DNA from 4 places in the Silvimonas iriomotensis genome. Region 2 is predicted to be linked to each of the others. Evidence: predicted binding sites of a transcription regulator. Region 2 holds the regulator's gene; each other region holds the start of a gene.
The links. Region 2 encodes sigma-54, which starts transcription at its own class of promoters, with help from an activator protein. Its sites were predicted from a motif close to CTGGCACGCTTCATGCTT; they were not measured.
Positions count from the first base shown of each region.

Region 1: glnA (type I glutamate--ammonia ligase) is a predicted target of sigma-54. The motif match lies at 1,410-1,427, and genes of this name have one in related genera.
Region 3: IEX57_RS02245 (ANTAR domain-containing response regulator) is a predicted target of sigma-54. The motif match lies at 1,271-1,288, and genes of this name have one in related genera.
Region 4: IEX57_RS18435 (ammonium transporter) is a predicted target of sigma-54. The motif match lies at 1,378-1,395, and genes of this name have one in related genera.

Region 1 covers NZ_BMLX01000003.1:341,032-344,116, reverse strand. The annotation lists gene IEX57_RS13110 (NAD(P)H-dependent oxidoreductase) at 1-628, shown strand, start outside; gene IEX57_RS13105 (rhodanese-like domain-containing protein) at 703-1,155, opposite strand; gene glnA (type I glutamate--ammonia ligase) at 1,527-2,936, shown strand.
Region 2 covers NZ_BMLX01000006.1:127,593-130,677, forward strand. The annotation lists gene lptA (lipopolysaccharide transport periplasmic protein LptA) at 1-220, shown strand, start outside; gene lptB (LPS export ABC transporter ATP-binding protein) at 217-984, shown strand; gene IEX57_RS17650 (RNA polymerase factor sigma-54) at 1,028-2,440, shown strand; gene hpf (ribosome hibernation-promoting factor, HPF/YfiA family) at 2,532-2,861, shown strand; gene ptsN (PTS IIA-like nitrogen regulatory protein PtsN) at 3,074-3,085, shown strand, end outside.
Region 3 covers NZ_BMLX01000001.1:498,412-501,496, reverse strand. The annotation lists gene IEX57_RS02250 (cytochrome-c peroxidase) at 1-1,043, shown strand, start outside; gene IEX57_RS02245 (ANTAR domain-containing response regulator) at 1,322-1,747, shown strand; gene IEX57_RS02240 (CmpA/NrtA family ABC transporter substrate-binding protein) at 1,889-3,067, shown strand; gene IEX57_RS02235 (2-hydroxyacid dehydrogenase) at 3,068-3,085, opposite strand, start outside.
Region 4 covers NZ_BMLX01000007.1:63,131-66,215, reverse strand. The annotation lists gene IEX57_RS18440 (Lrp/AsnC ligand binding domain-containing protein) at 1-49, shown strand, start outside; gene IEX57_RS18435 (ammonium transporter) at 109-1,311, opposite strand; gene IEX57_RS18430 (5'-nucleotidase) at 1,550-2,494, opposite strand; gene IEX57_RS18425 (glycine zipper 2TM domain-containing protein) at 2,755-3,085, shown strand, end outside.

The DNA.
Region 1 (3,085 bases), on a different contig from region 2:
CGCACTGGCCGCGCAAAGCCGGCTCAAGGTCGCGGCCGCCTCGCATGAGGCATTTACCCAGGACTCGCTCACCGCAGACGTCAAGGCAGAGCAGGACAAACTGCGCTGGGCCGATACGCTGATCCTGCAGTTTCCGCTGTGGTGGTACACCATGCCGGCCATCCTGAAGGGCTGGGTTGATCGCGTCTATGCCTATGGCTTTGCCTATGGCGTGGGCGAACATAGCGACCGCTACTGGGGTAACCGTTTTGGCGAAGGCACCATGGCCGGCAAACGCGCCATGCTGATCGTTACGGCGGGCGGCTGGGCCGAGCATTATGGCGAACGCGGCGTCAACGGGCCGATTGATGACCTCTTGTTCCCGATTAACCACGGCATCCTGTTTTACCCGGGATACACCGTGCTGCCGCCGTTTGTGAGTTACCGGGTCGACCGGTTTGACGAGGCGCGCTTTAACCAGACCGCACAGGCCCTGCGCGAGCGCATGCGCACCCTGGAAACCACGCCGCCGATTGCGTTCCGGCGCCAGAACGGCGGCGACTATGTGATCCCGACACTGGAACTGAAGCCTGATCTTGAAGCCGGCGGCACCCAGGGCTTTGCCTTGCACGTCACCCCAGCTGCCTGAGGCAAGGCCAGCAAAAAGGCGTGCCGGTGTTCACCGCACGCCTTTGCCCTTACACCGCACATCCCGCTACAGGATCAGCCTTGCGTCCAGGGCAACTTGTGGCCTTTCCAGCCGTTTTTCTGGCCCCGATGCTGCTGCTCATCCTTGTCGCCTTCAAAGCCTTCCAGGATGTTGTAGGCCTCGGTATAGCCATGTCTGGCGGCCAGCGCGGCGGCATCATGCGAGCGTGCACCGGAACGGCACAGAAACAGCACCACGTTCTGCGGGTCTACCTGGGCTTTCAGTTGCGTGAGGAATTCCGGGTTCAGCGCCATATCCGGATAACGTTTCCATTCAATCAGCAGCGCATCGGGCACGGTGCCGACAAACTGCCACTCGGCATGCGTGCGGACATCAACAATCTTTGCGCCCTGCACCCCTTTGAGCAGCGCCCACGCCTCGTCGGGTGTGACTGCCCCGGAATACGCCAGGGCTGATTCGTTTGCGCGCTGGCGGGCTTTTTCGAGGATATTGCTCACGGTGCTCATGACGGCATTCCTTTGCATTTCAGTCGACAAGAATCAGCGATCAGGCCGTCTGGCGGCCTTGTCATGCAATTCTAGCCCTTCTCTTTGCGTCATGAACAATTCATAAAGCGGTGCACGCGTCGCACTGTTTTGCCCCAAAATAATGCACATTATTGGTGCATCAATACGGTGCATGCACCATATCGGGTTGTATAGGTAAAACCCGCAATACGGCTGATTGTTGTGGCACAATGACTCCGGGCAGGGTAAGTAGCCTGGCACAGTTTCTGCTTCATTACGTTCCGACCCGAGCCGGCAAGGTTCAGTACGCTGAACCGGCAGGCCCGAGACAACACTCATTCAAACTATCTCTTGCACCAAGGAGAGCTCAGATGGCGGTAGCCGACGTACTCAAGTTGATCAAGGAAAACGACATCAAGTTCGTTGACCTGCGTTTCACCGACACTATTGGTAAAGAACAGCACGTGACCGTGCCGTCCCACGTCGTTGACGAAGAATGGTTCGAACACGGCCACGCTTTCGACGGTTCCTCCATCACTGGCTGGAAGGGTATCCAGGCTTCCGACATGCTGCTGATGCCGGACGCATCCACTGCCAACATCGACCCGTTCTTCGACGAACCGACCGTGTTCATGACATGTGACGTGATCGAGCCGGCAACGGGCAAGGGCTATGACCGCGACCCGCGTTCGCTGGCCAAGCGCGCTGAAGCCTACCTGAAGGCATCGGGCATTGGTGACACGGCTTACTTCGGTCCGGAACCTGAATTCTTCATTTTCGACAACGTCCGCTGGAACGCTGACCTGTCCGGTTCCTTCGTCAAGATCGGTTCCGAAGAAGGTGCATGGGCGACTGGCCAGGAATTCGAAGGCGGCAACCTGGGTCACCGTCCGCGTCTGAAGGGCGGCTACTTCCCGGTTCCTCCGGTCGACAGCCATCAAGACATCCGCGCCTCCATGGTGCTGGTGCTTGAAGAACTGGGCGTGCCGGTTGAAGTGTTCCACCACGAAGTGGCGAACGCTGGCCAGAACGAAATCGGTACCAAGTTCAGCACCCTGACCCAACGCGCTGACTGGACCCAGATCCTGAAGTACGTGGTTCACAACGTATCCAACCAATACGGCAAGACCGCCACCTTCATGCCCAAGCCGATCGTTGGCGACAACGGTTCCGGCATGCACGTTCACCAGTCCATCTGGAAAGACGGCAAGAACCTGTTTGCAGGTAACGGCTACGCTGGCCTGTCTGAAACTGCCCTGTTCTACATCGGCGGTATCATCAAGCACGCTCGCGCCCTGAACGCCATTACCAACCCGGGTACCAACTCGTACAAGCGTCTGGTTCCGCACTTCGAAGCACCGGTGAAACTGGCTTACTCCGCCAAGAACCGTTCCGCCTCGATCCGCATTCCGCACGTTGCGTCCGACAAGGCTCGCCGTATCGAAACCCGTTTCCCGGATCCGCTGGCCAACCCGTACCTGTGCTTCGCTGCACTGATGATGGCCGGTCTGGACGGTATCCAGAACAAGATCCACCCGGGCGATCCGGCAGACAAGAACCTGTACGATCTGCCGCCGGAAGAAGACAAGCTGATCCCGACTGTGTGCGCATCCCTGGACGAAGCCCTGGACGCACTGGACAAGGATCGCGAGTTCCTGACCCGTGGCGGCGTGTTCACTGATGAGTGGATCGACTCCTACATCGAACTCAAGCAGAACGATGTGAACAAGATCCGCATGTGGACTCACCCGGTCGAGTTCGACATGTACTACTCCCTGTAATGACCCCGCCTGCTCCGGCAGGCTGTCATTGCAAAAAAACCCGCTCAGGCCTCACGGCCGGGCGGGTTTTGTTTTATGTACTCTGACGCTGGTCCACCATAGCCTCACGCAAGTCGGCCCATCAGGCACCTTGTGCTTGAGTCCTTGCT
Region 2 (3,085 bases):
GGTGCTGACCAACAAGGCCTGGGTACGCAAGGGCCAGAACGAGGTGTTCGGTGATGTCATCACCTACAACCTCAACACGGACCAGTACTCGGCCACCAGCAACAAAACCGGTGCAGGCCGGGTCAACGTGACCATTGTGCCCAAGAAGAAGGACGCCAGCGCCCCGGCCACGAAGCCGGCAGCCGCTGCGGCCAGCGATACCACAAGCGAGAAACAATGAGCGCCACTCCGACTCCCAACGGCCCCGTGACCCAGCCGCTGACCGCCTCCCTGAACGCCACTGGCCTGATGAAGCGTTATCGCAAGCGCACGGTCGTGCGTGATGTGTCGATCCGCGTTGATGCCGGCGAAGTTGTTGGTTTGCTGGGCCCTAATGGCGCCGGCAAAACCACCAGCTTTTACATGATCGTGGGCATGGTCGCGGCCGATGGCGGCCAGATCAGCCTCAACGGTCAGGACATCAGCCGTCTGCCCATGCATGAACGCGCGCAACTGGGTCTGGGCTATCTGCCGCAGGAAGCCTCCATCTTTCGCAAGATGACCGTGGCGCAAAACATCCTGGCCGTGCTGGAACTCAGAGAGAAAAACGCCGCGCGCCGGGCCGAGCGTCTGGAAGAGCTGTTGCATGAGCTGCACATTGCCCACCTGCGCGATAGCGGTGCCATGAGCCTGTCTGGTGGCGAGCGCCGCCGTGCCGAAATCGCCCGGGCGCTGGCGGCTGATCCGCGCTTCATTTTGCTGGATGAACCGTTCGCCGGCGTCGATCCGATCGCGGTGATGGATATCCAGCGCATCATTGCCTACCTGCGTGACCGCGGTATTGGCGTGTTGATTACCGATCACAACGTGCGTGAAACGCTGGGCATTTGTGATCGCGCCTACATCATTTCAGAAGGTGCGGTCATGGCCTCGGGCCACCCGGCCGAAATCATCGCCAACGAACAGGTACGCAAGGTGTACCTGGGCGAACACTTCCGGATGTAACGCGTATGTCCGCCGCACCGCCCCTGGCCCCCAGACCTGCCGCATGAAGCAATCCCTGCAACTGCGGCTGTCGCAGCAACTGAACCTTACCCCGCAACTGCAACAGTCGATCAAGCTGTTGCAGCTGTCCACGCTGGATTTCCAGACCGAGATTGAACGTTACCTGCTGGAAAATCCGTTGCTTGAACAAGACAGTGGCGGCAGCAGTTCTTCCGATTCAGCCGAGAGCACCAGCAGCACCGATTCCACCGACAGCACCACCACCAGCGACGACAGCTACGACGGTGGTGGCGACGATATGGAATGGGGCGGCGGTACGCGCAGCGGCGGCGACGATGAGGACGATTTTGATCCGGCCACCCAGGTGGCCCGTGAACTGACCCTGCGCGAATACCTGCTTGATCAGGCCGGCGTGTTGCGCCTGCCGGACCGCGATCACGCTGCTCTGGCGTTCATGATCGACGCCGTGGACGAAGAGGGATTTTTACCGTTCTCGCTGGAAGAATTACTGGAACAAATCCCGCCGGAGATCGTCTCTCAATTAGAACTTGAGATTGATGATCTGGCGGTCGCGCTGGCCCGGCTCAAGCAGTTTGACCCGGTCGGCGTGGGTGCCCGCAATACGGCGGAAGCGTTGTTTTTGCAGTTACGACAGCTTGAATCCACCCCTGCTTGCGAGTTGGCCCGACAAATCGTCGGACAGCATCTCGATTTATTGGCGGGGCGTGATTACACTAAGTTGAAAAGGTTACTGAAATGTGACGACGCGGCCCTCAAAGCCGCGCAAACCGTGATCACCAGTCTGAATCCACGCCCTGCAGCACAATGGGCGGCATTGACACCACGCTACGTTGTACCTGACGTACTGGTGCAAAAGATCAAGGGGCAATGGCAGGTGAGACTCAATCCAGCCGCGATGCCGCGGTTGCGTATCAATCAGGTGTACGCAGATATCCTGCAACGCAGCGAGGGCGGAGTGCTGGCGCGCGAACTGCAGGAAGCCAAATGGCTGGTCAAGAGCGTTCAACAACGCTTCGAGACCATCTTGCGTGTCGCCCAAGCCATCGTGGAGCGCCAGCGCGCGTTCTTCGAGCATGGCGAAGTGGCCATGCGGCCGCTGGTCCTGCGCGATATCGCCCTGGAACTCGACCTGCACGAGTCCACTGTCTCCCGCGTCACCACCCAGAAGTACATGGCCAGCCCGCGCGGCTTGCTGGAATTCAAATATTTCTTTGGCAGTCATGTCGATACCGAAGCCGGTGGCGAATGCTCGGCGACGGCGATCAAGGCACTGATTCGCCAGATGATCCAGAACGAAGACAAAACCCGGCCGCTGTCAGACAGCGCTATTGCCGACGCATTATCCGGGCAAGGGATCGTGGTTGCGCGACGAACCGTTGCCAAATACAGGGAGGGTATGAACGTTCCACCCGTTAACTTGCGCAAAAACCTGTAATCGCTTGGCCTGGAGCGGCTGGAAACAATCCAGCCAGCTGGGTTGCATCAGCCGCCCCTGGTTTTAATGGCTCAACCAGAAGGAGAATGCCATGAACCTCAACATCAGCGGACATCACGTCGAAGTGACCCCGGCCCTGCGGTCGTACCTGACCAGCAAGCTTGACCGGATAGTGCGGCACTTTGATCAGGTAGTAGACGTCAGCGCCATACTTTCTGTAGAGAAGTTACAACAGAAAGCGGATGTCACCGTGCGTGTGCGCGGCAAGGACATTCATGTTGAGGCAGTCGACAAGGACATGTACGCCGCTATTGACCTCCTTGTCGATAAACTGGACCGGCAGATCGTCAAACACAAAGAGTGCTTGATGGATCACCGTGGGGACGCCATCAAACATCAGCAAACGGTCGAAGAAGAGTGATTTTTTCGATATAAACCAAGCATCTTGATGCAACAAACGGGAACCCTGAAAACGGGTTCCCGTTTTTGTTTATGCCGTTGGGGCGGTACAATAGGATGAATTGAAAATGCAAACCGGACCGACGATCGCAGTTTTGGCGTTCGCGGTACCCTATCAATGGTGCGGCGCGACAATTGCGTGGCTGCCCACCAGGTCAGCGAGCCGGCTAAACGATGAGTCTGATT
Region 3 (3,085 bases), on a different contig from region 2:
ATGGCCCGCCCAACAACCTGCCTGTACAAATGGGCGGCAAGGATGGCAACCTGGCCGGTACGCGCGCAGTACCGTCACTGCGTTACCTGCAGACCGTGCCGAACTTCTCTGAACACTTCTTTGATGACGACGGCGACGACAGCGTCGATGCCGGCCCCACCGGCGGTCACAACTGGGATGGCCGCGCCCGCAACGTGCATGAGCAGGCGCGTATTCCCTTGCTGGCTGTCAATGAAATGGCCAATGCCTCGCCGGCCGATGTCGCCGCCAAAGTGGCCAGAGCCCCTTACGCCGGCCAGTTCAAAAAGGTCTTCGGCGACGATATCTTCAATGACCCGGAAAACGCCTTCAAATGGGCGACCATGGCGCTGGAAATCTTCCAGGAAACGCCAACTGAGTTTTACCCCTACAGCAGCAAATACGACGCTTTCCTGCGCCATCAGATCAAACTCAGCCCGCAGGAAATGCGCGGCCTGCAAGTGTTCAACGACGAAGACAAGGGCAATTGCGCCAGCTGCCACATCAGCGCAGTCACCGAAAACGGCGCCTTCCCCAACTTCAGCGACTTTGGCCTGATCGCGCTGGGGGTGCCGCGCAACATGAAGATCCCCGCCAACGCCGACGCGGCTCATTTTGATATGGGCGCCTGCGGCCCGGACCGGACCGATCTGAAAGGCCGTGGCGAGTTCTGCGGTTTGTTCCGCACGCCGTCGCTGCGTAACGTCGCTACCCGCAAGGTGTTCATGCATAACGGCGAGTTCACCAGCCTGGAACAGGTGGTGCGCTTTTATAACGAGCGCGACACCAATCCGGGCAAGTGGTATCCGCGTGGCAAGGATGGCAAGGTCATCACCCACAACGATCTGCCGGACCAGTACAAGGACAACCTGAACCAGGACCCGCCGTTCGGGCGCAAGCCAGGCCAGAAACCGGCCATGAGCGAAGTCGATATCCGCGACGTGGTCGCCTTCATGAAAACCCTGACCGATGGCTACACCGACCCGGTGCAAGCAGGCGGCAAACTGAAGACGGCACACAAATAAACCACACTGCCGTCTGGCCCGGCCAGATGGCAAATCCGGTGGCGCCAGCCGGCAAGATGCGGCCAGGCGCCATTTTTTTGCCGGTTATCGGGCTTGCCGGCCCGCTGGCGCCCCCAAACGGCGCAGCGTGCGCCATAAAGGGGCAAGAAGCCCTGTCAGGTGTTTTACTGATCAGCAAATTGCCTTACTTATCAACACCATCCAGCTTATGTTGCAATGCCACATAGCCGGCATGCTTCTTGCATTTGCCTGATTGTCCCTTTGATGAAGCCAAAGCCATGCTACGTATTCTCCTGGTTACCGATACAGAGAAAGCACTGGGCGAGCTACGCCAGTCCTTGGGTAAACGCGGCCACACGCTGCTGCCCGATGCGGCCACCGCCCCGGCCCTCGCCCGCCTTGTAGAAGGTCAGTCACCTGATCTGGTGCTGGTCGATGCCGACTCGCCCTTGCGCGATACGCTGGAGCAGATGGCGGTGATGAACCGCAATGCGCCGCGCACCGTGCACATGAGCGAGTCCGACGCCGACATGCGCCTGCTGGAAGCAGCGCAGGATCTGGGTGTATCCGTCTACGGTTCACACAACGCCACCACGGCCGCCATTGCGCCGGTGCTGGCCTTGATCGTGGCCCGTCTGACCGCGCGCCCGGCGGTGCATCTGATGACCAGCACCGAGCGCGTGTTGCAGGCCGGCGCGCGCTGACCCGACAGCACCGACAGTACGACTGGCATAAAGCGGCGCATACAATCAGCAACACTGACGTAGCAGAATGACCTTTTGACCAGGCACCACCAAGAACACCGTGTTGCAAACCCGCTTTGAACCGCCCCGCATAGGCCCACCATGCCAGCCACTGTCAGCGCCAGTCGTCTGACGCCGTCTTCTACCCGCATGCATCTGCGCCTGGGCTATGTGGCCCAGGCAGAATGCGCCCCGCTGGTCGTTGCCCAGCGCCTGCGGCTGGGCGAGCAATACGGCATTACGCTGGAATTGTGCCGCCAGCCCTCCTGGTCTGCCCTGCGCGACAAATTGCTCAGCGGCGAGCTGGATGCTGCGCAAATGCTGCATGGCATGGCCTATGGCATCCAGTTAGGACTGGGTGGCCAGCGCGCCGACATGGCTGTGCTGATGACGCTCAGCCAGAACGGCCAGGCGATCACGCTTTCCAACGCGCTGGCCGAGGCCGTCACCAGCGGCGGTTCGCTACGCATGAAGCTGGCAGATACTCCGCGCCGGCGCGTGTTCGCGCATACTTTTCCTACCGGCACCCACGCACTCTGGCTGTTTTACTGGCTGGCCGCCCAGGGTATTCATCCGCTGAACGATGTGCGCAGCGTCACCATTCCGCCGACGCAAATGGCTGAGTCGCTGGCCAAAGGCGAGCTGGATGGCTATTGCGCGGGCGAGCCCTGGAGCACGCTGGCCAGCAACGCCCACCACGGCGTGACTGTGGTCACCAGCAGTGAAATCTGGCCGGATCACCCGGAAAAAGCGCTGGTCTGCCGGCTTGATTTTGCCCAGCGCCACCCGGACGCCGCCCGCGCCCTGATCCGCACTCTGTTGCAAGCATGCCAGTGGCTGGATGACCCGGCATTGCGTCCGCAGGCCGCGCCGTGGCTGGCCATGCCAGAGGTCATCAACCAGCCGGAACATCTGATCCTGGCGCGCTTGCTGGGCGACTACGGCAACGCCCCCTTGCGCAAACCGGCGCGGCCTATCCGCTTTTTTGGCGGTGGCCAGGTCAACTACCCGTGGTTGTCAGACGGTTTGTGGTTTCTGTCGCAATTCAAGCGCTGGGGCATGACGCAAGAACCGGCCAGCAACGTGACGGTGGTCAAGGCCGTCAACCAGATCGCCCTCTATGCCGAAGCCGCCAGCGATCTGGGTGTGCCGGTGCCGGCCGACCCGTTCCGCACCAGTATCCTGATGGATGGCCAGCCGTGGACCGGCATCAACCCGGAAGGCTACGCCAGCTCGTTCTCGGTACGTGAACGCAGCCCGGTGACCGGGCCTGGCGCCTGATCAACCGGCGCGGCTACG
Region 4 (3,085 bases), on a different contig from region 2:
GGTGATGGAAGAAGTCAAAGAAACACTGGCACTGCCGTTGCCGGATTGACGGATCAAAAAAAACGCCGCCTGCAATGCAGACGGCGTTTTTTATGGCGTAAACCGGGTTTACCAGTGACTTTCCCTTTCCGGCGTGGCGGAAATGTAGTGGATGGACAAGTCTGCCCCGTTATATTCCTCTTCTTCACTCAGTCGCAAACCCACCAGCTTCTTGAGCGTGCCGTACACGGCAAAACCGCCGGCGAAGGCGATCACAATGCCGATCAGGGTGCCGATCAACTGGCTGACAAAGCTCACGCCGCCGGCGCCGCCCAGCCAGGTCTGGCCGAAGATGCCGGCCGCGATCCCGCCCCAGGTGCCACACAGGCCGTGCAGCGGCCACACGCCGAGCACGTCGTCGATCTTCCAGCGGTTTTGCGTGATGGTGAACAGGTAGACGAACATGCCGCCGGCAATGGCGCCGACCACAAGGCTGCCCAGCGGGTGCATCACATCGCTGCCGGCACAGACGGCAACAAGGCCGGCCAGCGGGCCGTTGTGGATAAAGCCGGGGTCGTTCTTGCCGGCGAACATGGCTGCCAGCGTGCCGCCGACCATGGCCATCAGCGAGTTCAGCGCCACGAGGCCAGAGATACCGCCAATGCGTTGCGCGCTCATCACATTAAAGCCGAACCAGCCTACGATCAGAATCCAGGCACCCAGCGCCAGGAAGGGGATTGATGACGGCGGGTGCGCGCTGACGCCGCCGTCCTTGCGGTAACGGCCTTTGCGGGCGCCCAGCAAGAGCACGGCGGGCAGGGCGATCCAGCCGCCGACGGCATGCACGACGACCGAGCCGGCAAAGTCATGAAACTGCGCACCAAAATGGTTCTGCAACCAGGCTTGCACGCCATAGTTGCCGTTCCACATCATGCCTTCAAAAAACGGGTAGACGAAACCGACCAGCATGAAGGTCGCGGCCGATTGCGGGTGAAAACGTGCGCGTTCAGCAATGCCGCCAGAGATGATGGCCGGGATCGCCGCAGCAAAGGTCAGCAAAAAGAAAAAGCGCACCAGGCCATAGCCCTGACCCACGTTGAGGTCGTGCACCGGCACCATGAAATGCACGCCGTAGGCAATGCCGTAGCCGATGAAGAAATAGGCAATGGCCGAGACCGCGAAGTCCGTCAGGATTTTGACGAGGGCGTTGACCTGGTTTTTCTGGCGTACCGTGCCCAGTTCCAGAAAGGCAAAGCCGGCGTGCATGGCCAGAATCATGATGGCGCCGAGCAGAATGAACAGCACGTCGCTACTGGCAGGAAGTTGATTCACAAAAAAGCTCCACAGAGTCGGGCAATGTGCGCCTCAATGTGGCGCACTTTTGTAGGTGTGCACCAAAAGCAATCTGTGTGCCAGAAATTCAACGCCTTGATTTGTATTGATATTGTTCGATTTTAATTACAAACAAGTGCGTTTTGTGAACCAAAATGGTTCATGCGATGTTTGAGGCTGGCAATAAACGCACCGATTTAATGCGATGCGAATTTCGCGTGGCTGTTTTTCGGGCGTTTCAGACTTTGTTGATGACTGTGGCGCCCGCTTTGAGTGCGCCAGATTCGTCCGGGTCATTGGCAACGCCGGCAATGACCTGGCCGGTTGGCACTGCCAGCGCGCCGGAAATGCAGTGGCCGGTCTGGTCGTCAAAGAAAAAGTCCGGCTCGAACTCGCGCAGGAACGGGCCTTTTTCCAGTCCGCCCAGGAACATGGCTTCGTCCACTTCAATCTGCCAGTCCATCAAGGTGCGGATGGCGCGTTCGTGGGCCGGGGCGCTGCGGGCGGTCACAAGGGCCGTGCGTAAACGCACCGGGGCTTCGGCGCGTTGTAAGCGGTGAAGGGCTTCGAGCAGCGGTTTGAACGGGCCGGGCGGAAGCGGGCGCGTGACATGATCCCGCTCGTGCCGGTGAAAAGCCGGCAGGCCATCGCGCTGGTAAATGCGTTCGGCTTCATCGGAAAACAACACGGCGTCGCCGTCAAAGGCAATGCGGATTTCGTCCGGGTGCCGGCCAGCGGCGTGCACGGATTGCGGGTACACCTGCGCCGCCGGGAAACCGGCGGCCAGCGCATCGCGTACGTCAGCTTCGTTCATGGACAAAAACAGGTTGGCGTGCAGCGCGTTCAGATATTTGAACGGCGGCCGCCCCTGGGTGAACACGCCGCGTTCCAGCGTCAGGCCGTGGTGCTGGGCAGAACGAAATGCCCGCAAGCCGCTGACCGGATCATTGCGCGACAGGATCACCACCTCGACCCGATGCGCGTCGCCGTCGTTCAGGGCCAGCAGCTTTTGCACCAGCGCGTAGGCCACGCCCGGCGCCGCCGGTTTGTCGAGCAGTTTGAGCTGGAGCGCCTTGTAGGCCGTCGCATCACCGGATTCGAACAGCGTGTTTTCTGATTCGAAATCGAACAGCGCGCGCGATGAAATGGCAACGACCAGTTGATTGGCCAGAGAGTAAGGCATGCGGACCCCGAAGTGGCTGGCAATGGTGTTTGCATGATAACCGCTGGGGCGGTTTTGTATCTGCCGGCTTTCATTTGTAAAGAATACGAAAAAGCACGAACCGGACGTCGTGTTTGTTGCTCCAAGTCATTGTAAACAGCGTAGATTCGGGGTGTGAGCTACGCCCTGGTGCGAGAACCGCATCAGGCACAAAATAGGAATACCGGCGCCATGAGCGCACGGGAACAACACGCAGCCGGGTGCTGCAAGTGAGTGGGAAAATGAAAAAAGTCGTTCTGCTGATGAGTCTTGCCGGGGTTGCCGGTCTGGCACAAGCCGCGGAGTACGGTCGCGTGATCAGCACCGTGCCGGTGGTGCAGCAGGTGTCGGTGCCGCAACAGTCATGCTGGGATGAACAAGTCCAGGTACAGCAGCCGCGCACGTATGGTGGCGCGCTTTTGGGCGGTATTTTTGGCGGCTTGCTGGGCAATACCGTGGGCAAGGGCAACGGCAATGTCGCGGCGACGGCGGCGGGTGCCGTCGTGGGTGCGCTGGCTGGTGACAATATCGCCAACCAGAATGCCGGCGTGTCCACCCAGACGGTCCACCGTT